DNA from 4 places in the Streptomyces sp. NPDC006655 genome. Region 3 is predicted to be linked to each of the others. Evidence: riboswitches for the same ligand, from Rfam matches in the RefSeq annotation. Region 3 holds a riboswitch; each other region holds the start of a gene.

What was found. A riboswitch is a leader RNA that binds a small molecule or an ion and turns the genes downstream of it on or off. The one in region 3 is predicted to bind cyclic di-AMP.
Region 1: it holds a riboswitch for cyclic di-AMP, as region 3 does, so the genes downstream of both, AB0958_RS10790 (transglycosylase family protein) here and AB0958_RS29960 (LysM peptidoglycan-binding domain-containing M23 family metallopeptidase) in region 3, are expected to answer to the same signal.
Region 2: it holds a riboswitch for cyclic di-AMP, as region 3 does, so the genes downstream of both, AB0958_RS09580 (M23 family metallopeptidase) here and AB0958_RS29960 (LysM peptidoglycan-binding domain-containing M23 family metallopeptidase) in region 3, are expected to answer to the same signal.
Region 4: it holds a riboswitch for cyclic di-AMP, as region 3 does, so the genes downstream of both, AB0958_RS33690 (C40 family peptidase) here and AB0958_RS29960 (LysM peptidoglycan-binding domain-containing M23 family metallopeptidase) in region 3, are expected to answer to the same signal.

What each region holds. Positions count from the first base shown of each region.
Region 1 is NZ_JBEYJU010000013.1:112,748-120,128, forward strand. It holds gene AB0958_RS10770 (SurA N-terminal domain-containing protein) at 1-512, shown strand, start outside; gene AB0958_RS10775 (nucleoside triphosphate pyrophosphohydrolase) at 617-1,618, shown strand; gene AB0958_RS10780 (cytochrome P450) at 1,622-2,893, shown strand; gene AB0958_RS10785 (transglycosylase family protein) at 3,063-4,067, shown strand; cyclic di-AMP (ydaO/yuaA leader) riboswitch at 4,265-4,469, shown strand; gene AB0958_RS10790 (transglycosylase family protein) at 4,473-5,183, shown strand; gene eno (phosphopyruvate hydratase) at 5,470-6,756, shown strand; gene AB0958_RS10800 (septum formation initiator family protein) at 6,864-7,340, shown strand; gene AB0958_RS10805 (DUF501 domain-containing protein) at 7,370-7,381, shown strand, end outside.
Region 2 is NZ_JBEYJU010000012.1:17,015-24,395, reverse strand. It holds gene AB0958_RS09590 (dihydrofolate reductase family protein) at 51-1,190, shown strand; tRNA gene AB0958_RS09585 (tRNA-Met) at 1,261-1,334, shown strand; cyclic di-AMP (ydaO/yuaA leader) riboswitch at 1,562-1,723, shown strand; gene AB0958_RS09580 (M23 family metallopeptidase) at 1,731-2,762, shown strand; gene AB0958_RS09575 (aldo/keto reductase) at 2,855-3,817, shown strand; gene AB0958_RS09570 (PrsW family intramembrane metalloprotease) at 3,916-5,172, opposite strand; gene trmB (tRNA (guanosine(46)-N7)-methyltransferase TrmB) at 5,249-6,130, opposite strand; gene lhgO (L-2-hydroxyglutarate oxidase) at 6,184-7,381, opposite strand, start outside.
Region 3 is NZ_JBEYJU010000063.1:1,039-8,419, forward strand. It holds gene AB0958_RS29955 (alpha-galactosidase) at 80-2,164, shown strand; cyclic di-AMP (ydaO/yuaA leader) riboswitch at 2,471-2,632, shown strand; gene AB0958_RS29960 (LysM peptidoglycan-binding domain-containing M23 family metallopeptidase) at 2,637-3,599, shown strand; gene AB0958_RS29965 (SGNH/GDSL hydrolase family protein) at 3,820-4,605, shown strand; gene AB0958_RS29970 (TetR/AcrR family transcriptional regulator) at 4,657-5,259, opposite strand; gene AB0958_RS29975 (N-acetyltransferase family protein) at 5,302-5,829, opposite strand; gene AB0958_RS29980 (XRE family transcriptional regulator) at 5,828-6,430, shown strand; gene AB0958_RS29985 (Glu/Leu/Phe/Val dehydrogenase dimerization domain-containing protein) at 6,483-7,381, opposite strand, start outside.
Region 4 is NZ_JBEYJU010000081.1:19,214-26,594, forward strand. It holds gene AB0958_RS33680 (ATP-dependent Clp protease proteolytic subunit) at 142-777, shown strand; gene AB0958_RS33685 (hypothetical protein) at 785-1,093, shown strand; cyclic di-AMP (ydaO/yuaA leader) riboswitch at 1,451-1,635, shown strand; gene AB0958_RS33690 (C40 family peptidase) at 1,639-2,112, shown strand; gene AB0958_RS33695 (ATP-binding protein) at 2,146-2,604, opposite strand; gene AB0958_RS33700 (helix-turn-helix transcriptional regulator) at 2,838-3,698, shown strand; gene AB0958_RS33705 (DUF397 domain-containing protein) at 3,708-3,935, shown strand; gene AB0958_RS33710 (8-amino-7-oxononanoate synthase) at 3,995-5,122, opposite strand; gene bioB (biotin synthase BioB) at 5,270-6,475, shown strand; gene AB0958_RS33720 (adenosylmethionine--8-amino-7-oxononanoate transaminase) at 6,468-7,381, shown strand, end outside.

The DNA of each region.
Region 1 (7,381 bases), on a different contig from region 3:
AGCTGGAGAACCGCGTGAACGAGGTGCGCCGGGCCCAGCGGGCCGCGGTGCCGGACCAGGCGCAGTACCAGCAGGTCCTCTCCGCCACCAGCAGCCTCACCCGGGACACCCTCTACAACATGGTCCTCGACCGGGTGCTGCACCGGGCCGCCCAGGACGCGGGCGTCACCGTCTCCCGCAAGGACGTCGAGGAGATGCGCGCCCGCCTGGAACGGCAGGCGGGCGGCGCCAAGGCGCTCCAGGCCGCCTGGCTGCAGAAGTACGGCATCGCCCCCCGGCAGCTGGACGACAACCTCCGCTTCCAGGTGGAGGCCAACAAGCTCGCCCAGGTCCTCGGCACCGACACCTCGCAGCCCGCCTTCTGGAAGGCCCTCTCCCGGGCCTCCGAGGAACTCCACGTCGACCTCAACCCGCGCTACGGCGCCTGGGACGTCCAGAAGAGCAGCCGGGTGGACGCCAAGACACCGTGGGTACGGGAGGTCACCTCGGCGGGGACCCGGGTGTCGGCGTAGGGCGGCCGACACCCGGGCGAGATGGCGGTCATACGATCTCTTGATCACTCTGGGGCTGTGGACAAAGCGCGAGGTCGGCGACGGCCGTGCGTTACGTTCGGAGCGTGAACACCACCAGCCCCGAACCCCCCACCCCGGAAACCGGCACCGGCACCGACCCCGGCCGCATCGTCCTGCTCACCACCAGCCACCGGGTCGCGCCCGGCCTGCTGTCCTGGCCCGCCTGGCAGGCACTGCGCACCGCGGACCGCGTGCTGTGCGCCGACGGCGCGCATCCGCAGCTGCCCTACCTGCGGGAGGCCGGGACGGCCGTGGACGAGGCCGCCCCCACCGCCGGGGAACTGGTCGACGCCTGCGCCGGCGGCCGCACCGTGGTGGTCGTCGCGACGGGCGAGGGCGAACCCGCTCTCACCGACGGCCTGGCCCGCCTCGCCGGCTCCGGCCGGGTCCGGATGCCCGAGCTGGAGCTGCTCCCCGCCTCCTACGACCTGCCGGGCGCCCGCCTGCTCGACCTCGTCCAGGTCATGGACCGCATCCGCGAGGAGTGCCCCTGGTCCTCCCGCAAGACCCACGAGGGCCTGGCGAAGTACGCCATCGAGGAGGCCTACGAACTGGTCGAGGCGATCGAGGCCGGCGACCGCGACGAACTGCGCGAGGAACTGGGCGACGTCCTCCTCCAGGTCGTCTTCCACGCACGGATAGCGGAGGAGGACCCCGAGGCCCCGTTCTCGGTGGACGACGTGGCCGGCGGCATCGTCGCCAAGCTCATCCACCGCCACCCGCACGTCTTCGGCGACGAGACCGCGTCGACGCCGGAGGAGGTCAAGGAGCACTGGCTGCGGACCAAGGCGGCGGAGAAGCAGCGGAAGTCGGTGACCGACGGCGTCCCCCTCGGCCAGCCCGGCCTCGCCCTCGCCGCCAAACTCACCTCCCGCGTCCGCACCGCGGGCCTGGACGTCCCCCTCCCGACGGGCGAGGGCATCGGCTACGAACTCCTGGCCCTGGCCGCCCGCGCCGAGACGGAGGGCGTGGACCCGGAAGCAGCCCTCAGAGCAGCGGCCCGCACGTACCGGGACGCGATCAGGCGGACCGAGGGGCAGGACTGAGGCGTGACCGGCCGGCCCCCTCGGGACACCACCGCCCCGGAACTCTTCACCTGGGAGTTCGCCACCGATCCGTATCCCGCCTACGCCTGGCTCCGCGAGCACGCCCCCGTGCACCGGGCCACCCTGCCCAGCGGGGTGGAGGCCTGGCTGGTCACGCGGTACGGCGACGCCAGGCAGGCGCTCGCCGATCCGCGGCTCAGCAAGAACCCGGCGCATCACGACGAGCCCGCGCACGCCAAGGGCAAGACCGGGATCCCCGGCGAGCGCAAGGCCGAGTTGATGACACACCTGCTGAACATCGACCCGCCGGACCACACCCGGCTGCGGCGGCTGGTCAGCAAGGCGTTCACACCACGTCGGGTGGCCGAGTTCGCGCCCCGGGTGCAGGAGCTGGCGGACGGGCTCATCGACGGCTTCGCGGACCGTGGATCCGCCGACCTCATCCACGAGTTCGCCTTTCCGCTCCCCATCTACGCCATCTGCGATCTGCTCGGCGTCCCCCGCGAGGACCAGGACGACTTCCGGGACTGGGCGGGCATGATGATCCGTCACGGCGGGGGACCCCGCGGCGGTGTCGCGCGGTCCGTGAAGAAGATGCGCGGGTATCTGGCCGAGCTGATCCATCGCAAGCGGGAGGCGCTGCCCGCCGAGCCGGACCCCGCGGAGGACCTGATCTCCGGGCTCATCCGGGCCTCGGACCACGGCGAGCACCTCACCGAGAACGAGGCCGCCGCCATGGCCTTCATCCTGCTGTTCGCAGGTTTCGAGACCACGGTCAACCTCGTGGGCAACGGCACGTACGCCCTGCTCACCCACCCCGAGCAGCGGGCTCGCCTGCAGGACTCCCTGGCCGCGGGAGAGCGTGGCCTCCTGGAGACCGGAGTCGAGGAACTGCTGCGCTTCGACGGGCCGGTGGAGCTGGCCACCTGGCGGTTCGCCACCGAGCCGCTCGTCATCGGCGGGCAGCACATCGGGGCCGGCGACCCGGTCCTCGTCGTACTCGCCGCCGCGGACCGGGACCCGGAGCGGTTCGCCGAACCAGACACGCTCGACCTCTCACGGCGGGACAACCAGCACCTCGGGTACGGCCACGGCATCCACTACTGCCTCGGCGCCCCACTCGCCAGGCTGGAGGGGCAGACCGCGCTCGCCACCCTGTTCACCCGCCTTCCGGACCTGCGACTCGCCGCGGAAGAGCGGGAGTTGCGGTGGCGTGGCGGGCTCATCATGCGCGGGCTGCGGACGCTCCCCGTGGAGTTCACACCTGGTGGGTGAGGGACCCCCACGGACCGAAGGTGACCAGCGCTCAAGTCTGTGATCTTCACGTGATCTGCGCGGCATTAACTTGTGACAAGTGATCGTCTGCCGATACGTTCACCCATCAGCGCGGCGCCCCTGCGGGACCCGTCGCGCAGGTCACCGCTGTCGCTCGAAAGGTTTCCGCATGCTCTCCGGGAACGGTCGTCACCGTCGCCCCCGTCAGGCTCCGGCTCTCCTCGTCGCGGCGGGGGTGACCGGCTCCGCCATCGCCATCCCGCTGCTGGGTGCGGCGAGCGCGAACGCGGCCGACGGCACCACCTGGGACAAGGTGGCCGAGTGCGAGAGCGCCGGCTCCTGGAGCATGGACAGCGGCAACGGCTACTACGGCGGACTGCAGATGTCCCAGGACGACTGGGACAAGTACGGCGGTACGGACTACGCCGCCACGCCCGACCAGGCGAGCCGTTCGCAGCAGATCGCGGTCGCCGAGAAGATACTCGCGGAACAGGGCACCAAGCCCTGGCGGACCTGTGCCCTGCTGGCCGGGCTCTCGTCGGACGACACCTCGGTGAAGGTGGACACGGGCCTCGGCGGATCGGATGGTTCGTCCGGTTCCTCCGGTTCTGTCGACTCGTCCTCCGGGTTGTCGGACTCGTCCTCCGCGAGCGACTCCGGCGACTCGGGCGCGTCGTCCGCGACGAAGGGCTCCGGGGCCGAATCCGCGTCCCCCGCTCCGAGTTCCGGCGCGAGCGACGCTTCCAAGGCGCCCGTTCCCGGCAAGTCCGACGGTGCCGGCAAGGCGGCGGGGTCGACGCCTTCCGCCTCCGCCCCCTCGAAGGCGAGCGAGAACCCGGTGATCCCGGACGCCGGTGACGACTCGGACAATTCATGGCAGACCGGCAGCTCTTGGAGCCTGGTCGACACGGGCGCCGTCAGCGGTGGCGGCAAGCACCGCGGTGACTCGGCGGACGAAACCGTGACAAACGGTCAGAAGGTCGCGTCCGCCGGCCGTCATGCCTCCGCAGACGCCGGCACCTACACCGTCCGCGACGGCGACACCCTCGCCTCCATCGCCGACTCCCTTGGCCTCGACGGCGGGTGGCGCGCGCTCTATGCGGCGAACAAGGCGGACATCGGCACCGACCCGAACGACATCGCCCCCGGTCAGACCCTGAAACTCGACAGCTAAACGGGCCAAAAGCGGCGGGAGTTGACGTCCTGCTTCGGGGCGATTGTCCGTTTTGGTGAAAGTGTGGGATGAGTCTCAGAAGCCCTGATCATCTTTGAAATTCGCCTGATCGTCTGTTTACGGTCAAGGCCGCTCGTCACCACGAGCCCCGGCTGTCGCAACGCCGAGTCCTGCCAGCGGCCGCCCGGGAACAGTCGTCGCGTCAAGCGCCGTAGGCAGGAGCGGGGGACCCAAGGTAAGCGCCGGGTCCGGCAGTTGAGCCCTCAGGGGCCTCACGGCCGAAAGGCCGCCGGAACCGGCTAGGGGTGGAGCCGCGCGTCTCGCGAGAGCGGGCCGTGCGGCCGGGCAACTCAACCGGCCCGAACCCGACAGCTCACCTCGCAGGCGTCGGTGAGGGGATCTTCCATGCTGTTTTCCGGCAAGGGCAAGCACCGTCGTCCGTCCAAGGCCGTCCGCGCCATCGCCGTCGCCGGCGTCACCGGTGCCGCCGTCGCCGCCCCGCTGATGGCAGCCGGCGGAGCCTCCGCCGCCACCGCCTCCGAGTGGGACACCGTCGCCCAGTGCGAGTCCGGCGGCAACTGGTCCATCAACACCGGCAACGGCTACTACGGCGGTCTGCAGTTCTCCGCCTCCACCTGGGCCGCGTACGGCGGCACCGCCTACGCCCCGCAGGCCAACCAGGCCACCAAGGGGCAGCAGATCCAGATCGCCGAGAAGGTCCTCGCCGCCCAGGGCAAGGGCGCCTGGCCGGTCTGCGGCAAGGGCCTGTCCGGCGCCGCCTACACCGGCGGCAGCTCCAGCTCCAGCTCGTCCGGCTCCAGCTCCAGCGGCTCGTCGAGCAGCGGCAGCGCCGGCACGAGCAGCCGTGCGACCGACACCCAGACGGCCTCCCGCTCCGCCGAGCGCCCGGCCGCCAAGAAGACCGTCACCACCCCGACCGGCAAGAAGGTCAAGAAGGGCGACGGCGAGTACAAGGTCGTCAAGGGTGACACCCTCAGCTCGATCGCCGAGAAGCACAAGGTGAAGGGTGGCTGGCAGGCGCTGTTCAAGCTGAACAAGGACATCGTCGACGACGCCGACTTCATCTACCCGGGTCAGCAGCTGCACCTGAAGTAAGGCACCCCCGTCCCCCACGGGCCCCCGCTCCGGCGCGTTTTCCCCCGAACGCGCCGGAGCGGGGTTTCTCTTTGCGGTCGCGCTCCTTGACCCGCTCTTCTCCCGTTCTTCATCGGGACCCCCCTTTGTTCCGCGCATGAACAATGAGTACCGTCAGGGTGTCCACGGGCCGGTCGGTCGACCGGCTGACGGCCCTGGGCCGGTTAGGCTCTAGTCGCAAGGCTGAGCAAGGGCCGACCAGGTCCGCGTGCGCCCCGCACAACCAGCGTCACATCCCAAGAAGGAGATGCTCGTGCCGTCCATCGACGTCGTCGTAGCCCGGGAAATCCTGGACTCCCGAGGCAACCCCACGGTCGAGGTCGAGGTCGGCCTCGACGACGGCAGCACGGGTCGTGCCGCCGTCCCGTCCGGCGCCTCCACCGGCGCCTTCGAGGCCATCGAGCTCCGTGACGGCGACCCCAACCGCTACCTCGGCAAGGGCGTCGAGAAGGCCGTCCTCGCCGTGATCGAGCAGATCGGCCCGGAGCTGGTCGGCTACGACGCCACCGAGCAGCGCCTGATCGACCAGGCGATGTTCGACCTGGACGCCACCGACAACAAGGGCTCGCTCGGCGCCAACGCCATCCTCGGCGTCTCCCTCGCCGTCGCGCACGCCGCCTCCGAGGCGTCCGACCTGCCGCTGTTCCGCTACCTGGGCGGCCCGAACGCGCACCTGCTGCCGGTGCCGATGATGAACATCCTCAACGGCGGCTCGCACGCGGACTCCAACGTGGACATCCAGGAGTTCATGATCGCCCCGATCGGCGCGGAGTCCTTCTCGGAGGCGCTGCGCTGGGGTGCCGAGGTCTACCACACCCTCAAGAAGGTCCTGAAGGCCAAGGGTCTGTCCACCGGCCTCGGCGACGAGGGCGGCTTCGCCCCGAACCTGGAGTCCAACCGCGCCGCGCTGGACCTCATCCTGGAGGCCATCAAGCAGGCCGGTTACGTCCCCGGTGAGCAGATCGCGCTCGCCCTCGACGTCGCCGCGTCCGAGTTCTACAAGGACGGCCGGTACGAGTTCGAGGGCAAGTCCCGCTCGGCCGCCGAGATGACCGAGTACTACGAGGAGCTCGTCGCCGCGTACCCGCTGGTCTCCATCGAGGACCCGCTGTTCGAGGACGACTGGGCCGGCTGGAAGGTCATCACCGACAAGCTCGGCGACAAGGTCCAGCTGGTCGGTGACGACCTGTTCGTCACCAACCCGGAGCGCCTGGCCCGCGGCATCGAGGAGGGCACCGCGAACGCCCTCCTGGTGAAGGTGAACCAGATCGGCTCGCTCACCGAGACCCTGGACGCCGTCGAGCTCGCCCAGCGCAACGGCTTCAAGTGCATGATGTCCCACCGCTCCGGCGAGACCGAGGACGTCACCATCGCCGACCTGGCCGTCGCCACCAACTGCGGCCAGATCAAGACCGGCGCCCCGGCCCGCTCCGAGCGCGTCGCCAAGTACAACCAGCTGCTGCGCATCGAGGAGATCCTCGACGACGCGGCGGTGTACGCCGGCCGCTCCGCGTTCCCCCGTTTCAAGGGCTGAGCCGGTACCGCCTCTCGTGGGTAAGGCTTAGCCAGTCGTACGTACGTCCCCGAACGCGGTCCCGTACCGTGTGCGGGGACGTACGCACGTATCAGGGAGGCGGGGACATGGCCGTGAGGGACCGGGACCGGTTCTCCACCGCGACCAGGCTCAAGCTGCTCGGCGAGCAGACGGCGGCCCGGGTCTACCGCTCCCAGACCAAGCGCCAGGCCCGCCGCTCCCGGCTGACCGGGCGCGCGGCGCTGCTCGCGATCGTGCTGTGCACGATGATCGTGGCGCTCGCCTATCCGATGCGGCAGTACGTCTCGCAGCGCGCCGAGATCGCCGATCAGCAGCGTCAGCAGCGGCAGGCCAGGCAGCGGGTCGAGCAGCTGCGCGACCTGAAGGCGCGGTGGCAGGACGACTCGTACGCCGAGCAGCAGATCCGGCAGCGGCTGCACTACGTGATGCCGGGGGAGACCGGGTACGTCGTGATCGACCCCGGTGCCGCCCGGCAGGCGCACGCGTACCTCGGGGCGGCCGACCGGCCCTGGTACGCGAACGTCTGGGACGGCGTCGACAAGTCCGACGCGTCCGACCAGTGAACCGACAGAAAGCCACGCAGAACACAGTCATGCACACGCCT
Region 2 (7,381 bases), on a different contig from region 3:
CGCCGACCGCCGGGAGTGGTCCCGCCCGCCGCCGAGAGTGAGCGCGTCCGATGCCGTACCCCCACGTCCTGCTGTCCGCCGCCGTCTCCCTGGACGGCTACCTCGACGACACCGGCCCCGAACGGCTGCTGCTCTCCTCGCCGGCCGACTTCGACCGGGTCGACGAGGTGCGGGCCGGCTCCGACGCCATCCTGATCGGCGCCGGCACGATCCGCGCGGACAACCCGCGGCTCCTGGTGTACTCCGAGGCCCGCCGCGCCGCCCGGATCGCCGCCGGCCGGCCCGAGTACCCCCTCAAGGTCACCGTCACCGCGACCGGCGACCTCGACCCGGACGCGAAGTTCTGGCACACGGGCGGCGACAAGCTCGTCTGCACGACCGACTCGGGCGCGGAGCGGGCGGCCGCCCTGGGCATCGCCGCCGACATCGTCCCGCTGGGCCCCGTGCTCGACTGGCCCGCGCTGCTGACCCACCTCCACGACGTCCGCGGTGTGGACCGCCTGATGGTGGAGGGCGGCGGCACCGTCCACACCCAGCTGCTCCAGCAGGGCCTGGCCGACGAGCTCCAGCTGGTCCTCGCCCCGGTCTTCGTGGGCGAGCCGAAGGCGCCCCGCCTGTTCGGCCCCGGCGGCTACCAGGCCGGGCGGCTGCGCCTGCTGGAGACCCGCCGTATCGAGGACGTCGTCCTGATGCGCTACGAGCCCACCGCCCCCGGCGTGGGCGGCTCGGTGTCCGCCGCCGACCGCCACTGGCTGCGGCTCGCGTGCGAGCTGGCGGCCCAGTGCCCGCCCTCGCAGACGGCGTTCAGCGTCGGCGCGGTGGTGGTCGCCGCCGACGGCACGGAGCTGGCCCGCGGCCACTCCCGGGAGGCGGGCGACCCGGTGGCCCACGCGGAGGAGGCGGCCCTCGCCAAGATCCCCCCGGCCGACCCCCGGCTGGTCACGGCCACCGTCTACACCAGCCTGGAGCCCTGCACCCACCGCGCCTCCCGTCCCCACCCCTGCGCGGAGCTGATTCTCGGCGCGGGGGTGCGCCGGGTGGTCACGGCCTGGCGTGAACCGGACACGTTCGTGCGGGCGGCGGACGGGACGGGGATGCTGCGGGAGCAGGGGGTGTCGGTGGTGGTCCTGGCCGAGTACGAGGCCATGGCCAAGGCGCCGAACGCGCACCTGGGAACACCCCTCGCCTAGGGCCTGCGCGCGGGGTGCTCGTAACCCGTGTGACTCGCACTCCTCGGATGACGTATGCTGGTGTCACCGACGCGGGGTGGAGCAGCTCGGTAGCTCGCTGGGCTCATAACCCAGAGGTCGCAGGTTCAAATCCTGTCCCCGCTACTGAACCTCAGGGCCGGAATCCAGATCACGGATTCCGGCCCTGAGGCGTGTCCGGGCGCGAGTTTCTTGAAAGCGTGGTCAACTCGACCGTTTTTGGCCGGTCGTGGCAGGTAAGTCCATCCTGCGGAAGCTTAATGATCAAGGCGAATGGCTTGGAATCTTACCGCCGGGTCTATTAACGTTCGATAACGCAGCGCGGTCGTCCCAGCCGTCACCCGAGATGGCTCCGTGCGCACGCGCCGAATCCCGTCAAGGGAACCGGGGAACCACCACCTTGGGGTGAATCGCACGGCTGCCGCCGAGTACGAATCGGCCGGTATACGCGCGTAGGAGACCTTCCCGCTCCGAACCCGTCAGCTAACCCGGTAGGCGGCGGAAGGAAAGGAGTGCGCCCGCGTGGCGTCCAACCGGCCTGCTCCGACAGCCCCGTTCGTGCCCAGCCAGCGGCAGCCCGACACCTTCGGTTACGGCACCTACCGCACCGACGAGGGCCCCTGGGAGGAGTGGAACCCCACCGAGGAGTCCCTCGCCCCCGAGCGCGGCCGGCACCGGATCGCCAAGCAGCGCGGCGGCGGACTCGCCCGCAGCTCCACGGTCCTCGGCGTCGGCGTCATCGCCGCCGTCGGCGCGGGCGGCATGGCCAGCGCCAACACCGGCCACCCGCCGGTCTCCATCTCCCTGCCGGACCTGCCCTCCGTCGCCTCCCTGCTGGGCGACGGGGGCGGCCACCACGCCACGCAGACGGCGCTGAGCAGCGTCACCACGACGACCGCCACGGACGGGGACTCCTCCTCCGACGCCGGCGAGGCGCTGCGCAGCCGCATCATCGCCCAGGCCGAGCGGCAGCAGAACCAGCTGGACACCAAGGCGAGCGCCAAGGCCGTGGCCGCCGCCGACACGGCGGTCGCCGCCGCGGAGGCCAAGGCGGAACAGGCCGCGGCCGCCAAGGCCGGCGCCGCCAAGGAGAAGGCGGTTGCCGCCGCCAAGCAGAAGGCCGAGCAGGCCCGGATCGCGGCGCTGGCCAAGCAGTACACGCTGCCCGTCGTGTCGTACACGATCACCGGCACCTTCGGCCAGGCCGGCTCCATGTGGTCCTCCGGGTACCACACCGGCCTCGACTTCGCCGCCCCTACCGGCACGCTGATCAAGGCGGTCCACGGCGGCACGATCACCGAGGCGGGCTGGGCCGGCTCCTACGGCTACCGCACGATCCTCACCCTGGACGACGGCACCGAACTCTGGTTCTGCCACCAGTCGTCGATCGGCGTCAAGGTCGGCCAGAAGGTCGCCACCGGCGACGTCATCGGCCGCGTGGGCGCCACCGGCAACGTCACCGGCCCGCACCTCCACCTCGAGGTCCACCCCGGTGGCCAGCCCACCGGTATCGACCCGATGACCTGGCTGCGCGGCAAGGGCCTCAACCCCTGACGCACCCCACCGGCCCCGGCGGGCCTTCCGCTTTTACGAGAACTTCGTATTGCGTGGGATGGCCCGCCTGCCGCGCCGCGTTGGAATGAAGCATGACTGCTTCTTCCGCATCCCCGGTCCTCCGTAAGCTCGGCGCCTCCGACCTGGAGGTCTTCCCGCTCGCCCTCGGCGGCAACGTCTTCGGCTGGACCGCCGACGAGGTCACCTCCTTCGCCGTCCTCGACGCGTACACGGCCGCGGGCGGCAACTTCGTCGACACCGCCGACTCCTACAGCGCCTGGATCGAGGGCAACCAGGGCGGCGAGTCCGAGACGATCATCGGCAAGTGGCTCAAGGCACGCGGCAACCGCGACGACGTGGTCGTCGCGACGAAGGTCAGCCAGCACCCCGAGTACGAGGGTCTGTCGGCCGCCAACATCAAGGCCGCCGCCGACGCGTCCCTGCGCCGCCTCGACACCGACCACATCGACCTCTACTACACCCACTTCGACAGGCCCGAGGTGCCGGTCGAGGAGATCATCGGGGCGCTGGACGAACTGGTGCGGGCCGGCAAGGTCCGGCACATCGCCGCGTCCAACATCAGCGCCGAGCGGCTCCAGGAGTCCCTGGACTTCTCCGACCGCGAGGGCCTGGCCCGGTACGTCGCCCTCCAGCCGCACTACAACCTGGTCTCCCGCGACACCTACGAGGGCCCCCTCCAGGACCTGGCCTCCCGCACCGGCCTCGCCGCGGTCCCGTACTTCGCCCTCGCGTCCGGTTTCCTCACCGGCAAGTACCGCCCCGGCACGACGGTCGACAGCGCCCGGGCGGGCCGCGCCGCCCAGTACCTGGAGTCCGAGCGCGGCCAGCGGGTCCTGGTGGCCCTGGACGAGATCGCCGAGGCCCACGCGGCGCCCGTCCCGACGGTCGCCCTCGCCTGGCTGGCGGCCCAGCCCACCGTCACGGCCCCCATCGCCTCGGCCCGCACGGTGGAACAGCTCCCGGCTCTCCTGGCGGTGGCGGACCTGACCCTGACGGAGGAGGAACTGCAGAAGCTGACGCGGGCTTCGGCCTGACGGCGACGGCGACGGCGACGGAGGGGGCCGGGGCGGCGGAGGCGGGGCGGTGACCCGGCTGCTCTCCGCCCCCCGGCAGCTCCCCACCTCCCGGGCGCCTACGACCGGTACGGGTTGTAGATCGTGGACGACACCGTCGTGCCGTACCACGCGGGGGCCCCGGGGAGCGGTGTGACCGGGTAGGCGTAGCCGGTGGCCGCCGTGCGGGACGCGTACTCCAGCGCGGGGCGCGCGAGTTCCCGGCGGCTCCACAGTTCGGCCAGGAGTTCCCGTTCCCGTACGACGAAATCGGCCCCCGCCCGCCCCCGCTGCCCCCGGCGCCGCAGCAGCGCGAGTGTCGTCGCGTACTGCTCGTACTCGGCGACCGCCCGCCCGGCGGGCTTCCCGAAGTGGTACGCGGCGTACTCCCGGGCCATCTGCCGGGCCCGCATCGACCCGAGGACGAACGGCTCGGCCGCCCCCAGCCACCCCGCGTACACGTACGCCGGCAGCTCCTCACGCACCGTCCGCAGCTCCCGCTGCCGCGTCCACACCGCCAGCCAGGTCAGCAGCCCGAACAGCGGCACCATGAACATGCCGTACACGGCGAAGAACCCGAACTGCCCGAAGGTCGAGGACCCGTTCCAGAGCGCGTGCATGCTCATCGCGAGCAGCAGCCCGGACACCGGCACCAGCACGCGCCGCGCCCGCTGTCGTTCCCCGGAGAGCGCGGCGATGCCGAAGCCGATCCCGGTGAGGACGGTGAACAGGGGATGCGCGAAGGGCGACATGACGATGCGCACGAAGAAGGTGGCGGCGGTGACGGAGGCGATCCCGCGGTCACCGGTCAGCTGGTCGGTCCCGAAGGCCGTACCGAGGTAGAGGATGTTCTCGGTGAACGCGAACCCCGTGGCGGTGACCCCGGCTATCACCACCCCGTCGACGACCCCGGTGAAGTCCCGTCTGCGGAAGAGGAAGACCAGCAGCACGGCCGCGGCCTTCGCGGACTCCTCGACGATCGGCGCTATCACGGTCGCCCCGAGCGTGTCCGCGCCGCTCGGATCCGCGGTCGCCGTCGCTATCCAACGGGTCGCGAAGCTGTTGGCGACGATGGCTATCAGCGCGGCCGCGCAGGCACCCCAGGCGAAGGCGAACAGCACGTTCCGCCAGGGGCCCGGCTGCACGCGGTCGAGCCACCGGAAGGCGCCCACCAGCAGCGGCACGGGCAGCACGGCGAGCCCGAGCCCGACGAGGAACCCCTCGTTCCCCGTCTGTTCCCGCACCAGCGCGAGGATGACGAGCCCGGAGACGGCCAGCAGCGTGCCCAGCGCCCCGTACCGCACCCAACGCCGCTGCCACCAGCGAGGATGCCGCAGCCCTTCGTCGGCGGGAAGCGGCGGGTACGGCGGGTACGGCGGGTACTGCGGCGGATAGGCGGCCACGGCATCGACCCTAACGAGGTGACTCCAGTCGGTGCTGCTCGCTCGGCCGCACCCGATGCTGTACGCGACGGAAGAGCAGATCGTTCACCACATGTCCCTTGTCCAGCCCCTGACCCTCGAAACGGGTCAGCGGCCGGTACGGCGGACGTGGCGCGAAACCGCCGTCGGACTGCGTGTTCTCGAAGTCGGGGTGCGCTTCGAGCACGTCGAGCATCTGCTCGGCGTACGGCTCCCAGTCCGTCGCGCAGTGCACGGTCGCCCCCGGCTTCAGCCGGGTCGCGGCGAGGTCGAGGAACTCGGGCTGGATCAGCCGCCGCTTGTGGTGCCGCTTCTTCGGCCAGGGGTCGGGGAAGTAGACGCGCAGTCCGTCGAGCGAGTCGGGCCGGAGCATCTCCCGGAGCAGGATGATCGCGTCGCCGTTGCCGACCCGGACGTTGGACAGCCCCTGCTGGTCGGCGAGGTTGAGCAGGTTGCCCTGCCCTGGCGTGTGCACGTCCACGGCGAGGATGTTGACGCCCTGGTCCTCGGCGGCCATCTGCGCGGTGGCCTCGCCCATCCCGAACCCGATCTCCAGCACCACCGGGTTGCCGTTGCCGAACAGCTCGTCGAGGTCGATGACCTGCTGCCCGTCGATGTCCAGCCCCCACTTGGGCCACAGCCGCTGCAGCGCGTCGGCCTGCCCGGAGGTCACCCTGCTGCGGCGCGGCTGGAAGCTGCGGATCCGCCGCTCGAAGTGCGACCCGGCGGGATCGGCCCTGGGTCCGTCCGGGAACCGCGGCTCCCCCTTGGCCCGGGTGTGCCGGACGGACACCCCAGGGGTGTGGTGGGAGCCGGCGCCGGGGACGGTTCCGGCGGGCTGGGGGGCTTCGGGGGCATTGAGCGAGTCAGACACAGTGCATCCGATTTTACGGCCCGTACCCGCCGTGGCCGGGCCCCGTGCGGGAGTCACACCGAACCCAGCATCTCCAGCGCCCGCCGTGCCACCTCCCGCCCGATCGGCAGTGAGGCCGTCGCCGCGGGCGAGGGCGCGTTCAGCACGTGCACCGCGCGCGGCCCCTCCTTGATCAGGAAGTCGTCGACGAGCGTCCCGTCCCGCAGCACGGCCTGCGCCCGCACCCCGGCCGCCGCCGGCACCAGGTCCCCTTCGTCCACGGCGGGCAGCAGCCGACGTACGGCCTTGGTGAACGCCTTCTTCGACACCGACCGGCGCAGTTCCCCGCCGCCGTACCGCCAGTGCCGGCGCGCCAGCGTCCACGACCCCGGCCAGCCCAGTGTCCCGGCGACCTCCCGGGGCCGGACGACGCCCCAGCCGTACCCCTCGCGGGCCAGTGCCGGCACCGCGTTGGGCCCGATGTGGACACCGCCGTCGATCCCGCGCGTGAGGTGCACCCCGAGGAACGGGAACGCCGGATCCGGCACCGGGTACACCAGCCCCCGCACCAGCTCCGGACGCGCCAGCTCGTAGTACTCGCCGCGGAACGGCACGATCCGCATGCCCGGCTCGTCGCCGGTCAGCCGCGCGAGCTCGTCGCAGTACAGGCCGGCGCAGTTGACCAGCACGCGCGCGCGTACGACGTCGCCGCGCGAGGTGAGCACGGCCACGCCCCGCTCCGGCCGCCGGTCCACCCGGACGACCCGGGCGCCGTACCGGATGTCGGCCCCCGAAGCCGCGCCGAGCTGCCGCGCGACGCCCACGAAGTCGCACACCCCGGTGGTCCCCACGTGTATGGCGGCCAGCCCCCGCACCTCGGGCTCGTACTCGCCGATCTGGGCGGCCCCCAGTTCGCGCACCGGTATCCCGTTCTCCCGGCCGCGCTGGACGAGCGCGTGCAGCCGGGGCAGCTCGGCCCGCTCGGTGGCGACGATCAGCTTGCCGGTGACGGCGTGGGCGATGCCGTACTCCGCGCAGAACTTGACCATCTCGGCGGCGCCCTCGACCGCGTACCGGGCCTTCAGTGACCCGGGCCGGTAGTAGATCCCGCTGTGGATGACCCCGCTGTTCCGCCCGGTCTGGTGCCGGGCGGCCCCGGCCTCCTTCTCCAGCACGGTGACCCGGGTCCCGGGCGCGGCCCGGGTGATCGCGTACGCGGTGGACAGCCCGACGATCCCCCCACCGACGACGAGCACGTCACAGTCGTAAGCA
Region 3 (7,381 bases):
GACGTTGCCTCCGGGGCCTGCGGCCCTTGATGATGTTGGGGCTTGAGCGGATCTGTTGGCACCTGTGTGAGGTTTCTCGATGGTGGACATCGCCGAAAACGGTCGTACCTGGCTCCTGTCGGGCCCCGGCAGCAGCTACGCGCTGCATCTGACGGAGGCCGGCGAACTGCTTCACCTGCATTGGGGGCCCCGCATCCGGCTCGCCGACGCCGAGTCCCTCAGCCCCCGGGTGCTGCCCGGCTACTGGCCCTTCGAGTCCCCGCTCGACGGCCGTGAGGAGTACCCCGTCGAGGGCGGCCCCCGCTTCGTACGCCCCGCGCTGTCGGTGCGCACTGAAGAGCGCCGCGGCACGGAGTGGGCCTTCGAGTCGTACGAGACGGCGGGCGACGCCGGCGACGAGGAACTGCGCCTGCGCTTCCGGGACGACGGGATCGTGATCACCCTGCACTACCGGATGCGCGGCGACGTCGTCGAGCGCTGGGTGACCGTCGGCAACGAGGGGCACGCGCCCGTGGAACTGCTGCGCGCCGACGCGGCGACCTGGACGCTGCCCGACCGCGAGGGCTGGCGGCTCTCCCAGCTGCACGGCCGCTGGGCCGCCGAGTCCCGGCTGGTCAGCACCCCGCTCACATACGGCGAGAAGGTCATCGGCAGCCGTCGCGGCCACACCGGCCACCAGCACCTGCCCTGGGTCGCCCTGGACACCGACGCCACCGAGGACCACGGGGAGGTCTGGGGCTGCGCCCTCGGCTGGTCCGGGTCCTGGCGGATCGCCGTCGCCCAGCTCCCCGACGCGCGCGTGCAGATCACCGGCGGCGCCGGCTACGACGACTCGGGCCTGCTGATGCTGGCCGAGGGCGAGTCGTACACCAGTCCCGTGTTCGCGGCCCTGTGGTCCGACGGCGGCTTCGGCGGGGCGAGCCGTGCCTGGCACGCCTACCAGCGGGCGCACGTCATCCCCGACGCGGACCGGGACCGGCCGGTGCTGTTCAACTCGTGGGAGGCGACCACCTTCGACATCTCCGAGGAGCAGCAGGCCACCCTCGCCCGGCGGGCCGCCGCGATCGGCGTCGAGCTGTTCGTGGTGGACGACGGCTGGTTCGGCGCCCGCACCTCCGACCGCGCCGGCCTCGGCGACTGGACGCCCAACCCGGACCGGTTCCCGAAGGGTCTGGGGCCCCTCGCCGAGTACGTGCACGCGCTCGGCATGCAGTTCGGCATCTGGGTCGAGCCCGAGATGGTCAACCCGGACAGCGAGCTGTACCGGGCGCACCCCGACTGGGTGCAGTACCAGCAGGGCCGGAAGCGGACGGAGCTGCGCAACCAGCTCGTCCTCAACCTCGCCCGCGAGGACGTCCGGGAGTACCTCTGGGAGCAGCTCGACGCCCTGCTGTCCAGCGCGCCCATCGACTACGTCAAGTGGGACTTCAACCGCTGCTTCACCGACGCGGGCTGGCCGGGCGAGCCCTACCCGCAGCGCCTGTGGGTGGACCACGTGCGCGGTCTGTACGCCCTGCTCGACCGGATCCGCGCGGCCCACCCGGACGTCGCCATCGAGTCCTGCTCCGGCGGCGGCGGCCGGATCGACCTCGGCATCATGAGCCGTACCGACGAGGTGTGGACCTCCGACAACACGGACCCGCTGGACCGGCTCGCCATCCAGCACGGCTTCAGTCAGATCCACCCCGCCCGGGTGATGTCCGCCTGGGTCACCGACAGTCCGAACCACCAGCTCAACGGCCGGGTCAGCTCGCTGCGTTTCCGGTTCGTCAGCTCCATGGCCGGGGCGCTCGGGGTCGGCGGCGACCTCTCGAAGTGGACCGAGGAGGAACTCTCCGAGGCCGGCCACTGGGTGGAGCTCTACAAGGAGATCCGGCCGCTGGTGCAGCGCGGCGAGCAGTTCCGGCTGCGGCCGCCGGCCGGCGGACTCAGTGCGGTGCAGTACACGCTCGGCGACGAGACCGCCGTCCTCGCCTGGCTCCAGGCGCAGAGCTACGGCGAGCCGGTGCCGGCGCTCCGGCTCAAGGGTCTCGACCCGGAGGCGTCGTACGAATGCCGCGAAACGGGCGAAGTGCACCGAGGGGCCGTCCTGTTGCACCACGGGCTGCACGCGGGGCTCAAGGGCGACCTGGATGCCACGGTCATCCGACTCCGCCGCATCTGATCCTTCTGTCCGAATTGGCGCTTTAATTGCAACTCGCTCTGGAATATGGGGACGTGGCGTGACGTGCGTGAGGAGCGTCATATTCGTGACCGACCGTCGCGCGTCATGTCCACGTAATGGAGGCGCTTCGCAAGGGATTTACGGGACCGGGAAAGGTCGGAATTCACGGAGGGTGACCGGGAATTCCGGTAACGGATCAAGCGGAACCGGGAGGGCGGGAACCGTTCGCTTGTCCGGGTGCGTCCTGCTCGCTTACGTTCGCCACGCATCCGGACGGAACGCCGAATCCTGCCGCCGCCCGGAGTCCCCACACACTCACCCGTGCCCGGCAGGAGCGGGGGACCCACCAGGCAAGACCGCCTGTTCCGGTTCCCGGGACAGGCCAGGGGTGCAGTCACGCCTTCCGGCGTGGCCGGGCAGCTCCAGCCCGAACCCGACAGCTCACCTCGCAGGCGCCGGAGAGGAACGCGCCATGCCCGCGAGGGGTAAGCACCGCCGCCCGAAGACCCAGCGTCTCACCCGTTCGATGGCCGTCGCTGGAACCGGCGGCGCCGCGCTGGCCCTGCCGCTCATGGGGGCCACCGGCGCCCACGCGGCCACCGCGCAGTCCGTCTCCGCGAAGGCCCCGCAGTCGCTGCCGGCCGTCGCCGAGGCGGCGCCGGAGAAGGCGACCGTGCGGACGTCCGCCGCCGGGCTTTCCGCGCAGCGCACGTACACCGTGGTGCCCGGCGACTGCCTCTCGGAGATCGCGCGTGACCAGCACATCAGCGGGGGCTGGCACCGGCTCTACGCCGACAACCGGCGGGCCGTCGGCGACAACCCCTCGCTGATCCACCCCGGCCTCGAACTCGGGCTCGGTGGCCGCGGCGCCACGACGACTGGTGCCACGACGACCGGTGCCACGACGACCGGTGCCGCGGACTCCGGAGCCCGGCCCGAGGCGCAGTCCTCCACCTCGTCCTCTGCGGCCACCCCGTCCGTGCCGTCCACCCCGTCCACCCCGGACGCCTCGACGGCGGCCGCCTCCGGGTACGTCCTCCCGGTCAGCGGCGCCACCGTCGGCACCGGCTACCACGTGCCGGGCTCCATGTGGTCCAGCGGGTACCACACCGGCGTCGACTTCGTCGTGCCCACCGGCACCCCCGTCAAGGCCGTCGGCGCGGGCACGGTCGTCACGGCCGGCTGGGGCGGCGCCTACGGCAACCAGGTCGTCATCCGGCTCGCCGACGGTCACTACGCGCAGTACGGCCACCTCTCCGCGCTCTCCGTCTCGGTCGGCCAGACCGTGACCGCGGGCCAGCAGGTCGGCCTCTCCGGCGCGACCGGCAACGTGACCGGCCCGCACCTGCACTTCGAGATCCGTACCACCCCCGACTACGGCTCGGACGTGGACCCGGTCGCCTACCTCCGCTCGAAGGGCCTCGCCGTCGGCTGAGGGGCCCCACCGGTCCGACACGCACTCCGAGGGCCGGACCCACGAGTCCGGGGATCATCCCGTCAACGTCGCTGACCAGGCCCTTATTCCTGGCTTGGCACAGTATTTAAAAGTGTCTTATCTCACCGATCGTCAACCCCTTATTACGGTCGCGTAGGTCACAGTCAAAGGTGAATCATGATCCGATGTGGCAGACGATTCGAAGAGTGACAACGCATCAGTGATCGGGTCGTACGTGGCGCTGGGGGACAGCTTCAGCGAGGGCGTCGGCGACCCGGGCCCCGACGGGTCGTTCGTCGGCTGGGCCGACCGGTTCGCGGTACTGCTGTCGGACCGGCGCCCCGAGGGCGACTTCGAGTACACCAACCTCGCCGTACGCGGGAAACTGCTCGACCAGATCGTGGCGGACCAGGTGCCCAAGGCCCTGGAACTCGCCCCGGACCTGGTCTCCTTCTGCGCCGGCGGCAACGACATCATCCGCCCCGGCACGGACCCGGACGAGGTGGCCGAGCGGTTCGAGCGGGCCGTGGTCCGGCTGACCGGGGCCATCGGTACGGTCATGGTGACCACCGGCTTCGACACCCGTAACGTGCCCGTCCTCAAACACCTGCGCGGCAAGATCGCCACCTACAACGGTCATGTGCGGGCGATCGCCGACCGGTACGGCTGCCCGGTGCTGGACCTGTGGTCCCTGAAGACCGTGCAGGACCGGCGGGCCTGGGACGACGACCGGCTGCACCTCTCTCCCGAGGGGCACACGCGCGTGGCGCTGCGGGCCGGTCAGGTGCTCGGCGTCGAGATCCCCGCGGACCCCGACCAGCCCTGGCCGCCGCTGCCGCCCCGCGGCACCCTCGAGATCCGTCGCGACGACGTGCACTGGGCCCGCGAGTACCTGGTCCCGTGGATCGGGCGACGGCTGCGCGGCGAGTCCTCGGGCGACCACGTCATGGCCAAGGGCGCGCTCTCGCCGGACGACATCAAGATGCGGATCGCCTCCGTGGCCTGAGGCGTGCGCCCGCGCGGCGGGCAAGGAGACGGCGGCTCTGGGGGGCCGCCCTCACCGCCCCGCGGGCAGCCCCAGTTCACGGGCCAGCGCCTCGTCGGCCCACTCCTGCGCTCGGGAGCGCGGTACGGCGCCCGGGTAGGAGGTGAGCTGGACGGCGAGCCCGTCGAGCAGGGCCGTCAGCCGCAGGGCCGAGGCCATCGGGTCGGGGCACCGGAACTCACCGGCGGCCACCCCTTCGGCGATGACCTCGGCGAGCGCGGCCTTCCACTCCTGGTCCAGACTCCTGGTCACGTCCCGCAGAGCGGGTTCGCGCAGTGCCGCCGCCCAGCCCTCGATCCACAGCCGCCACCCCTTGGCCTGCCCGGTCGGCGCGTACCAGCGCACCGCCGCCCGCAGCCGGCGCAGCGCCGACGTCCGGCGGCCGAGCAGCCGGCGCAGATGTGCGAGATCGCCCTCGGCGGCATGGGTGAAGGCGGCGGCGACCAGCTTCTCCTTGGTCGAGAAGTGGTACAGCACCAGAGCGTTGCTCACGCCGAGAGCCGACGCGACATCGGCGATCCGCACCGCCGCCACGCCCCGCGCCTCGATCTGCTCGACGGCGGCCCGCAGCAGCTCCTCGCGCCGCTCGGCCACACTCAACCGCACTCTCGCCACGCGGTCACCCTAATCGGTCGTCCCACCACCCGCGTCGCGGTCTCAGGACAGCGGCAGCCGCATGAGCGTCAGGTCCAGCCAGCGGCCGAACTTGGTGCCCACCTCCCGGACCGTGCCGGCGTGCTCGAAGCCGAACCGCTCGTGCAGCCGGACGGACGGGGCGTTCCGGGCCTCGATGCCGGCGACCATCACGTGGTGGCCCGCCTCGCGTGCCCCGGCGATCAGCGCGGCCAGCAGCGCGGAGCCGATGCCGAGTCCCTGGCTGCCCTCGCGCACGTAGACGGAGTCCTCCACCGTGTGCCGGTAGCCGTCCAGGGGGCGCCACGGTCCGTAGACCGCGAATCCGGCCACCTCGCCCGGAGCGCAGGCGACCTCGGCCACGAGCGCCGAACCGCGTTCCAGGTGCGTGGCGAACCAGGCCGCTCCCTCGGCCGGGGTCTGCGGGGTGTCGGTCCACAGGGCGGTCGAGTGCTCGATCGCGTGGTTGCGGATCGCCCGCACCGCCTCCGCGTCACCGGGCCGCGCCGGCCGGACCGTCACCACCGGGTCTCTCTCGTATAGTGGATTCATGTCCAACATAGTAGATCCGGGGGCGGACGCCCTGGTGGCGAGGATCGCGGCCCGGGTCCGCACCGAACGGGAACGGCGCCGCTGGACCCTGGCGCAGCTGGCGGACGCGTCCGGCGTGTCCGCTGCGATGATCAGCCGGATCGAACGGGGCGAGAGCAGCCCCACCGCCGTCGTCCTCGGCAAGCTGTCCGCCGCCTTCCGGCTCGGCGTCGCCTCCCTGCTCGCCCTCGCCGAGGGCGAGCCGGACGCGGTGGCCGACACGGCGGGTGTACGGCGCGGCGCGGACGCGGCCGAGTGGCAGGACCCCGGCACCGGCTACCGGCGCCGTCAGATCACCGGCCCGCGCTTCCCGGCGGAGATCGCCGAGATCCGGCTGCCCGCCGGAGCCCGCGTCCCGTATCCGGCGGCGGCCTTCGCCTTCGTACGACAGCTCGTCTGGGTCCTCGACGGACGGCTGACCTTCCATGACGGCGACACCGTCCACGAACTCGGCACCGGCGACACCGTCGAACTCGGCGCCCCCGCCGACCGCGTCTTCGCCAACACCACCGCCACCGAATGCCGTTACGCGGTGGTCCTCACCCGCGACACCCGGCCGTGAGCCGCCCGCCGCCGCACGGCTCCCCGACCCGGGACCCGTGCGCCGTCGGCCGTCAGCGGTACCAGTCGAACCGTTCCGCGATCACCGGCAGCCGGTCGGTCACCAGCGCGTGCGCGGCGGCCCGCGGCGTGGTGCCGTCGGACTCCGCACGGTCCAGCATCAGTCCCACCAGGGCCCGCATCGAGCGCCGGAGATGGGCGAACGCCTCGTCGGCGTCCGGCCCGATGTCGCCGAACAGGGTCCACCACCACCAGGCGTTGGTGCCCGAGTTGACCACCACGTCCGGCAGAACGGTCACCCCGCGCGCGATGAGCCGTTCCTCCGCCTCGGGCAGCACCGGCATGTTGGCCGCCTCGACGACCCACCGGGCGGTGACCAGGTGCTCGTTGGCCGGGTCGATCGCGTACGACACCGCGGCGGGCACCAACACCTCCGCGTCCGTGGCGAGCCAGGCGTCGCCCGGCAGTTCGAGGTCGCCGGGGCGCAGCACCGCGCGGTCGACGGCGCCGTACGCGTCCCGGGCGCGCAGCAGGGCCTCGACGTCCAGCCCCGCCGGGTTGGCGATGGTGCCCTTGACGTCGGCGACGGCCACCACCGCGAGCCCCGCGCGGGCGAGGAAACGCGCCGTGGCCCCGCCCATCGTGCCGAACCCCTGTACGGCGACCCGCGTCCCGCGGTGCGGCACCCCGGCCCGGTCCAGGGCCGTCAGCGCCGACTCGGCGACCCCGCAGCCGCCGGCCAGCTCGTCGAGTCCGATGCCGTCCACCTCGACGGCGAAGGCGTCCGCCAGCCGTCGCCGGGCCGCCGTCTCGTCGTCCAGCAGCGGGTACACCGCCTGCACCGAGGAGACCAGGCCGGCCTCCCCGGCGGCCCGGTCCACCAGGTCCTGGGTGAGGCCGAGGTCCTCGCCGGTGGTCCAGAAGCTCTCGATGTACGGCCGCATGGCCCGCA
Region 4 (7,381 bases), on a different contig from region 3:
CACCCCAGCTTACGGGGCGCCCCCGGCGACACATCTTGTTCGGCGACAGCGGAATCTCCGCCCTGACGTATGTACGTCCTGTACATTTCTTACAGTCTGCTCAGCCGTCGAGACGCCCAGCCGCGAGGAAGTGGTATCGCCATGACCCGACCGTCCGCCCGTTACGTCCTGCCCGAGTTCACCGAACGCACCACCGCCGGGCAACGCACCCTGGACCCGTACTCCAAGCTGCTGGAGGAGCGGATCGTCTTCCTGGGCGCCCCCGTCGACGAGACCTCGGCCAACGACGTGCTGGCGCAGCTCATGTACCTGGAGTACGCGGCTCCGGAGCGGGACATCTCGCTGTACATCAACTCCCCGGGCGGGTCGTTCAGCGCGATGGCCGCGATCTACGACACGCTCCGGTACGTCACCTGCGAGGTGGCGACCGTCTGCCTGGGTCAGGCCGGGGCCTCGGCCGCGGTGCTGCTCGCGGCCGGCACCCCGGGCAAACGCTCGGTGCTGCCCGGCGCCCGCATCGTGCTGCAGCAACCGGCGCTGCCGGAACCGGTGCGGGGGCAGCCGAGTGATCTGCTCATCCAGGCGGCCGAGTGGGAACGGACCCGCGGGATGGTGGAGGAGATGCTCGTCCGGCACACCGGGCGCACCCCCGAGCAGGTCCAGCGGGATCTGGAGCGGGACCTGGTCCTGGACGCGCCGGGGGCGGTGGCGTACGGGCTGGCGGACCGGGTGATGCCCACGCACAGGCCCCCGCTCGGCCGGCCGCACGCGGGGTGAGCCGCCGATGCTGCCACCGGAGCTGCCGCCGCTGCCCGCGCTGACCCGCGCGGAGGGCGAGCTGATCGACCGTTACCTGGACGTGGTCGATCTGCTGGGCCGTATCAACCCGGCGCAGAACGAGGACACCTACCGCGGTCTGCGCGCCGCGCAGGCGCTGGTGCGCGCGGCGTCCGAGCTGCGCGACGCCCTGGCCCTGATGCATCGACGGGGCGAGACGGAGCTGCACGGGGACACGCTGGCACGGGCGTTGCGGGTGCTCGACGGCGAGCGCCGGACCGCTCGCGTCGCACTCCCGCCCGACTGCGTACGGTGACCTCCGCAGGACTCCGGTCCGATGCGTCGACGCCACGCCCGGACCGGAGTTGAAACGACCCAAAGGGGTTACCGCCGTTCGGCGGAGTGTGGCGTGGTTTTACCTGACCGAAAAAGCCGCTCGACTCGCCTGCGCCATGGTGGTCGTGGAGGGCTTCGACGCAGGTCCGGGGCTACGCAGGGGAGTTGACGGATAATCGAACACAGAGCTGTCCACCCGAACGGGTGGGTGGTGAGTAACCCCACAAATCCCCGATTCCGTTGGGATTTTCGGACACGAGTGCGTGAAGATCCCGTCTGACGACAAGCCCCCGCCACCACGGCGGGGCGGTCCGGGCGGACGCCGAGTCCTGCCGCCGCCCGGATGACGTCGACAGCAGTGCATCGGCAGGAGTGGAGGACCCAAGCACGACGGGTCGCCGGCACGGTCACGCCATGACCGGACCGAGCAGCCCTTGGGGTGAAGCCGTGGCAACGCGGCCGGGCAACTTCGCCAGCCCGAATCCGACAGGTCATCCTTCACAGGCGGCTGACGAAGGGTTGCGCATGACTGCGCTCAATCGTGTTCCGTCGCTCATGGCTCGGGCCGGTACGGCCTCGGCGCTGACGATCGCCGCCGTGGGCGGCTCGATCGTGATCCCTGGTGTCGCCTCCGACGCCTCGGCCGCCACGCTGGCGACGAAGGCACTGCAGGTCGCTGCCTCGAAAAAGGGCTCACCCTACCGGTGGGGCGCCACCGGACCGAACAGGTTCGACTGCTCCGGGCTCACGCTGTACTCGTTCAAGAAGGCGGGCAAGACCCTGCCGCGAACGGCGGCCCAGCAGTACAACAAGACCCGTCACATCTCGGCCGGCAGCCGCAAGGCCGGGGACCTGGTCTTCTTCCACTCGGGTTCCAGCGTGTACCACGTCGGCATCTACGCCGGGAAGGGAAAGATCTGGCACGCCCCGAAGACCGGGGACGTGGTGAAGCTCCAGAAGATCTGGACGAAGAGCGTCTGGTACGGCCGGGTCAGCTGACCCCGCCGCGCACCGGCCGGCGGGAGCCCAGGGCTACGGCTCCTGCTGGCCGACCGCGGTGACGGGGTGGGCCGGGACCGTCCAGGGCAGTTCGACGAAGACCGTCTTGCCGCCCTCCCGGGTGGGGCGGACCCGGAGTCTGCCGCCGTACTCGGCGGTGAGCCAGCGGATGATGACCATGCCGCGGCCGTTGTCCTGCTGGACCGCGGCGGGAAGTCTCCTGGGGAAGCGCGGATGACTGTCCGTGACGCCGATGCGCAGGTGCTCGTCACGGTCGAGGACGAGGTCCAGCGTGAAGGTGGGCGACTGCCCGAAGGTGTGCTGCACGGCGTTGGTGGCGAGTTCGGAGACGATGAGGCGGATGGTGTCCGCCGTTTCCGTCTCCGGTGGCAGTCCCCACTCCGCGAGGGTGTCCAGCGCATACGCCCGGGCCGCGGCGACCGAGGCGGGTTCGCTCGGCAGGGTGACGGATGCTTCCAGGTGGTCTGCCATGGCGACGTCGTCCCTTTCCTCGGGACCGGAGTCCGACTTCCTCGGGACCGGGGTCCGGCACGGTGGGGATGGTTCGAGTACGGTCCCGGACTGGTACTTCTCCGCCAGACTGCCATCACGGGGGCGGTCACGGGGAGCGATCCACCAAGATGTGCATATATCTGTCGCTCGAAGCGGTGAACTCTGCGACACCGGACCGTATATGGGCGGCCAGATTGAGTAGGGAGTAGCCCATGCAGAACGGTCCCGCGGTACGCCGCCGGAAACTGGGCACCGAACTGCGCATGCTGCGCACCGGTGCGGGTCTCACGAGCGGCGAGGCCGCCCGCCTGGTGGGCTGGCACCAGTCGAAAGTGAGCCGGATCGAGACCGGCGCCAGCGGTGTGAAACCGGCCGATGTGCGGTTACTCCTCGACGCCTACGGGGTGGCCGAGGGGCAACTGCGCGAGTTGCTCCTGGTATTGGCGGGGTCGGAGGACACCGCGGGGCGACACCACTGGTGGCACGCCTATCGAGGGGTGCTGCCGCCCGCCTACCGGGATTTCATCAGCCTGGAGTCGCAGGCGGGCGCGATGCGCACGCTGGAGACCTCGGTGGTGCCGGGGCTGCTGCAGACCGCCGAGTACGCCCGCGCGGTGACCCGGGCGGCCGCCGACGGGCTCGACGACGAGGCCCTCGACGCGCTGGTGGAGGTACGTCTGGCCAGGCAGGACGTGCTACGGGGCGATCCGCCGCTCAAGCTGAGCGCAGTCCTGGACGAGGCGGTGCTGCGCCGGGAGGTGGGCGGCCCGGGGGTGATGGCCCGCCAGCTGGAGCGGCTGACGGAGGCGGCCCGGTTGCCGCAGGTGCGGCTCCAGGTGCTGCCGTTCGCCGCGGGGGCGCATATCGGCATCACCGGCCCTTTCGTAATCTTCTCATTTCCGCGCACTTCCGATCTGGATGTGGTTGTTCTCGACCAGTTGACGAGTAGCCTCTACCTCGAACGGAAAGAAGACCTCCAGGCCTACGCGGAGGCCTTCAACACCCTTCAGATCCACGCCCTTTCACCCGAGGACTCGTTGGATTACATCGCCGGGATAGGTGACGGCGCGTAAGGAGGCACCATGACTGCACTGCCTCGGAATGTACCTTCAAGTACGGATCTGCCCGGTGTGCGATGGCTGCGCAGCAGCTACAGCACCGGAGCGAACAACTGCGTGGAGACGGCACGGCCGCACTCCGGCCCACCGGCCGGGCTGCTCGCCGTACGCGACTCCAAGCACCCCGCCGGGCCCGCGCTGCTCTTCTCCCCCGAGAGCTGGGCGGGTTTCGTGGCCACGTTCACCGGCTGATCAGCCGGCAACCGATTCCGTATCCGCATGCGCGCAAGGCCCGGCCGTGTCACGCCGACTCATGGTCGTGTCTCGCCGATCACACGTACAGCGCGTTCGATCTCGGCCCCGGAGAGGTCGGCACGGGCGGTCAGCCTGAGCCGTGAGATGCCGTCCGGCACGGAAGGCGGACGGAAACAGCCCACGGCCAGGCCTGCCGACCGGCAGTCGGCCACCCACCGCACGGCCTCCTCCGGGGACGGGGCCCGCACGGAGACCACCGCGGCGTCCGGTCGTACCGCCGACAGGCCCGCGGCGGTCAGCCGTGCGTGCAGTTCGGCGGCCACCTCGCGGGCCCGGGCCGCGCGGGCGGGCTCGCGCCGCAGCAGCCTGAGGGCCGCCAGCGCCGCGCCCGCGGCGGCGGGCGCCAGACCGGTGTCGAAGATGAAGGTCCGCGCCGCGTTCACCAGGTGGTCGATCACCCGGGCGGGCCCCAGCACGGCCCCGCCCTGGCTGCCCAGCGACTTGGACAGGGTCACGGTGACCACCACGTCGTCGGCCCCGGCGAGACGGGCCGCGTACGGCGCGCCCCGCCCGCCGTCCCCGACGACCCCGAGCCCGTGGGCGTCGTCCACGAGCAGTCCGGCGCCGCGCTCCCGGCACGCCTCGGCCAGTGCGGCCAGCGGCGCCGCGTCGCCGTCGACCGAGAACACCGTGTCGGAGACGACCAGCGCGGGCCCCTCGCGCGTGCCGAGCGCCTTGCGCACGGCGTCCGGGTCGGCGTGCCCGACGACCTGCGTGGTCCCCCGCGCCAGCCGGCAGCCGTCGATCAGGGAGGCGTGGTTGAGGGCGTCGGAGACGATCAGGGAGCCGTGCGGGCCGAGCGCCGTGACGGCGGCGAGGTTGGCCGCGTAGCCCGAGGAGAAGACCAGGGCCGCCTCGAACCCGCAGAACCCGGCCAGCTCGCGCTCCAGCTCGGTGTGCAGCTCCGTCGTGCCGGTCACCAGTCGGGAGCCGGTGGAGCCGCCGCCCCACGTCCGGGCGGCCTCGGCCGCGCCCTCGGCGACCTCGGGATGGTGGGCGAGGCCCAGGTAGTCGTTGCTCGCCAGGTCCAGCAGCGGCGAGTCGGCGGGACGGGGGCGCAGGTTCCGTACGAGCCCGGCGCGGCGGCGGAGTTCCGCCTGTTCGTCGATCCAGCCGAACGCCATGGCCCCTCCGGTGCTTTTGTAGGCAATGAACAGACCCTAGCGGGAGCGTCGGCCACCCACTGTGTGGCGATACCCACATGTCGATCTGACAGGGTTGTGCGAACTCTCCTTGGCCCGGAGCAGCCTCGTAGTACAGGATCGGCTCTCATGGACCTGCTGAACACGCTGGTGGACAAGGGGCTTCGGCGCGAGCTGCCGACCCGCGAGGAAGCGCTCGCCGTGCTGGCGACCTCCGACGACGACGTGCTGGACGTGGTGGCCGCGGCGGGCAAGGTGCGCCGGCAGTGGTTCGGCCGGCGCGTGAAACTCAACTACCTGGTCAACCTCAAGTCGGGCCTGTGCCCGGAGGACTGCTCGTACTGCTCGCAGCGCCTCGGCTCCTCGACCGGGATCCTGAAGTACAGCTGGCTCAAACCCGACGAGGCCTCCAGGGCGGCGGCCGCGGGCCTCGCCGGGGGCGCCAAGCGGGTCTGCCTGGTGGCCTCCGGGCGCGGTCCGACCGACCGGGACGTGGACCGGGTCGCCGGCACCATCAAGGCGATCAAGGAGCAGAACGAGGGCGTCGAGGTGTGCGCCTGCCTCGGACTGCTCTCCGACGGTCAGGCGGAGCGGCTGCGCGAGGCGGGCGCGGACGCCTACAACCACAACCTCAACACGTCCGAGGGGACGTACGGGGACATCACGACCACGCACACGTACGCCGACCGGGTGGACACCGTCAACAAGGCGCACGCGGCCGGCCTTTCGGCGTGCTCCGGGCTGATCGCCGGCATGGGCGAGACGGACGAGGACCTGGTCGACGTGGTCTTCTCGCTGCGCGCGCTGGACCCGGACTCGGTGCCGGTCAACTTCCTGATCCCGGTCGAGGGCACTCCGCTGGCCAAGGAGTGGAACCTCACCCCGCAGCGCTGTCTGCGCATCCTGGCGATGGTGCGCTTCGTCTGCCCCGACGTCGAGGTGCGCATCGCGGGCGGCCGTGAGGTGCATCTGCGCACCATGCAGCCGCTGGCCCTGCACCTGGCCAACTCGATCTTCCTCGGCGACTACCTGACCACCGAGGGCCAGGCCGGCCAGGCCGACCTGGAGATGATCGCGGACGCCGGGTTCGTGGTGGAGGGGTCCGACGAGACGACGCTGCCCCGGCACCGGGCCGAGGCCAGGGACGCGGTCCCTGGGTCGCACGCGGACGCCGGGTGCGGGTCGGACGCCGGGTGCGCGTCGGGGTGCGGTTCCCACGAGGGTTCCGGTTCCCACGCGGACGTGTGCGGTACGGCCGTCGCCAACGAGCCCCGCACCGACCTGGTCGCCGTCCGCCGCCGGGGTGCCGGAACGGACCTCGCGCCCAATGCCTGACCTGAGCCTCCCCGAGCTGCTGGAACTGGACCGGCGGCACGTCTGGCATCCGTACGGTCCGATGCCCGGCCGGGCCGAACCGCTCGTCGTGGAGTCGGCGAGCGGGGTCCGGCTGCGGCTCGCGGACGGCTCGGGCGAACTGGTCGACGGCATGTCCTCCTGGTGGTCGGCGATCCACGGCTACAACCACCCCGTGCTCAACGAGGCCGCGCGCGACCAGCTCGGCCGGATGAGCCATGTGATGTTCGGCGGGCTCACCCACGAGCCCGCCGTCCGGCTGGCGAAGCTCCTTGTCGACATGTCTCCGGAGGGTCTCGAGCACGTCTTCCTGGCGGACTCCGGTTCGGTGTCCGTCGAGGTCGCGATCAAGATGTGCCTCCAGCACTGGCGTTCCCTCGGCCGTCCGGCGAAGCAGCGCCTGCTGACCTGGCGCGGCGGCTACCACGGCGACACCTGGCAGCCGATGTCCGTGTGCGACCCCGAGGGCGGGATGCACGAGCTGTGGTCCGGGGTGCTGCCCCGCCAGCTCTTCGCGGACGCGCCCCCGGCGGAGTACGACGAGCGGTACGCCGACCGGCTGCGGTCGATGGTCGAACGGCACGCGCACGAACTGGCCGCGGTGATCGTGGAGCCGGTGGTCCAGGGCGCGGGCGGGATGCGGTTCCACTCCCCCGCCTATCTGCGGGTGCTGCGCGAGGCGTGCGACGCCCACGACGTGCTGCTGGTGTTCGACGAGATCGCGACCGGCTTCGGACGCACGGGGGCGCTGTTCGCGGCGGACCACGCGGCCGTCACGCCGGACGTGATGTGCGTGGGCAAGGCGCTGACCGGCGGTTACCTGACCATGGCGGCGACGCTGTGCACGTCCCGGGTGGCCGAGGGGATCTCGCGGGGCGATGTGCCGGT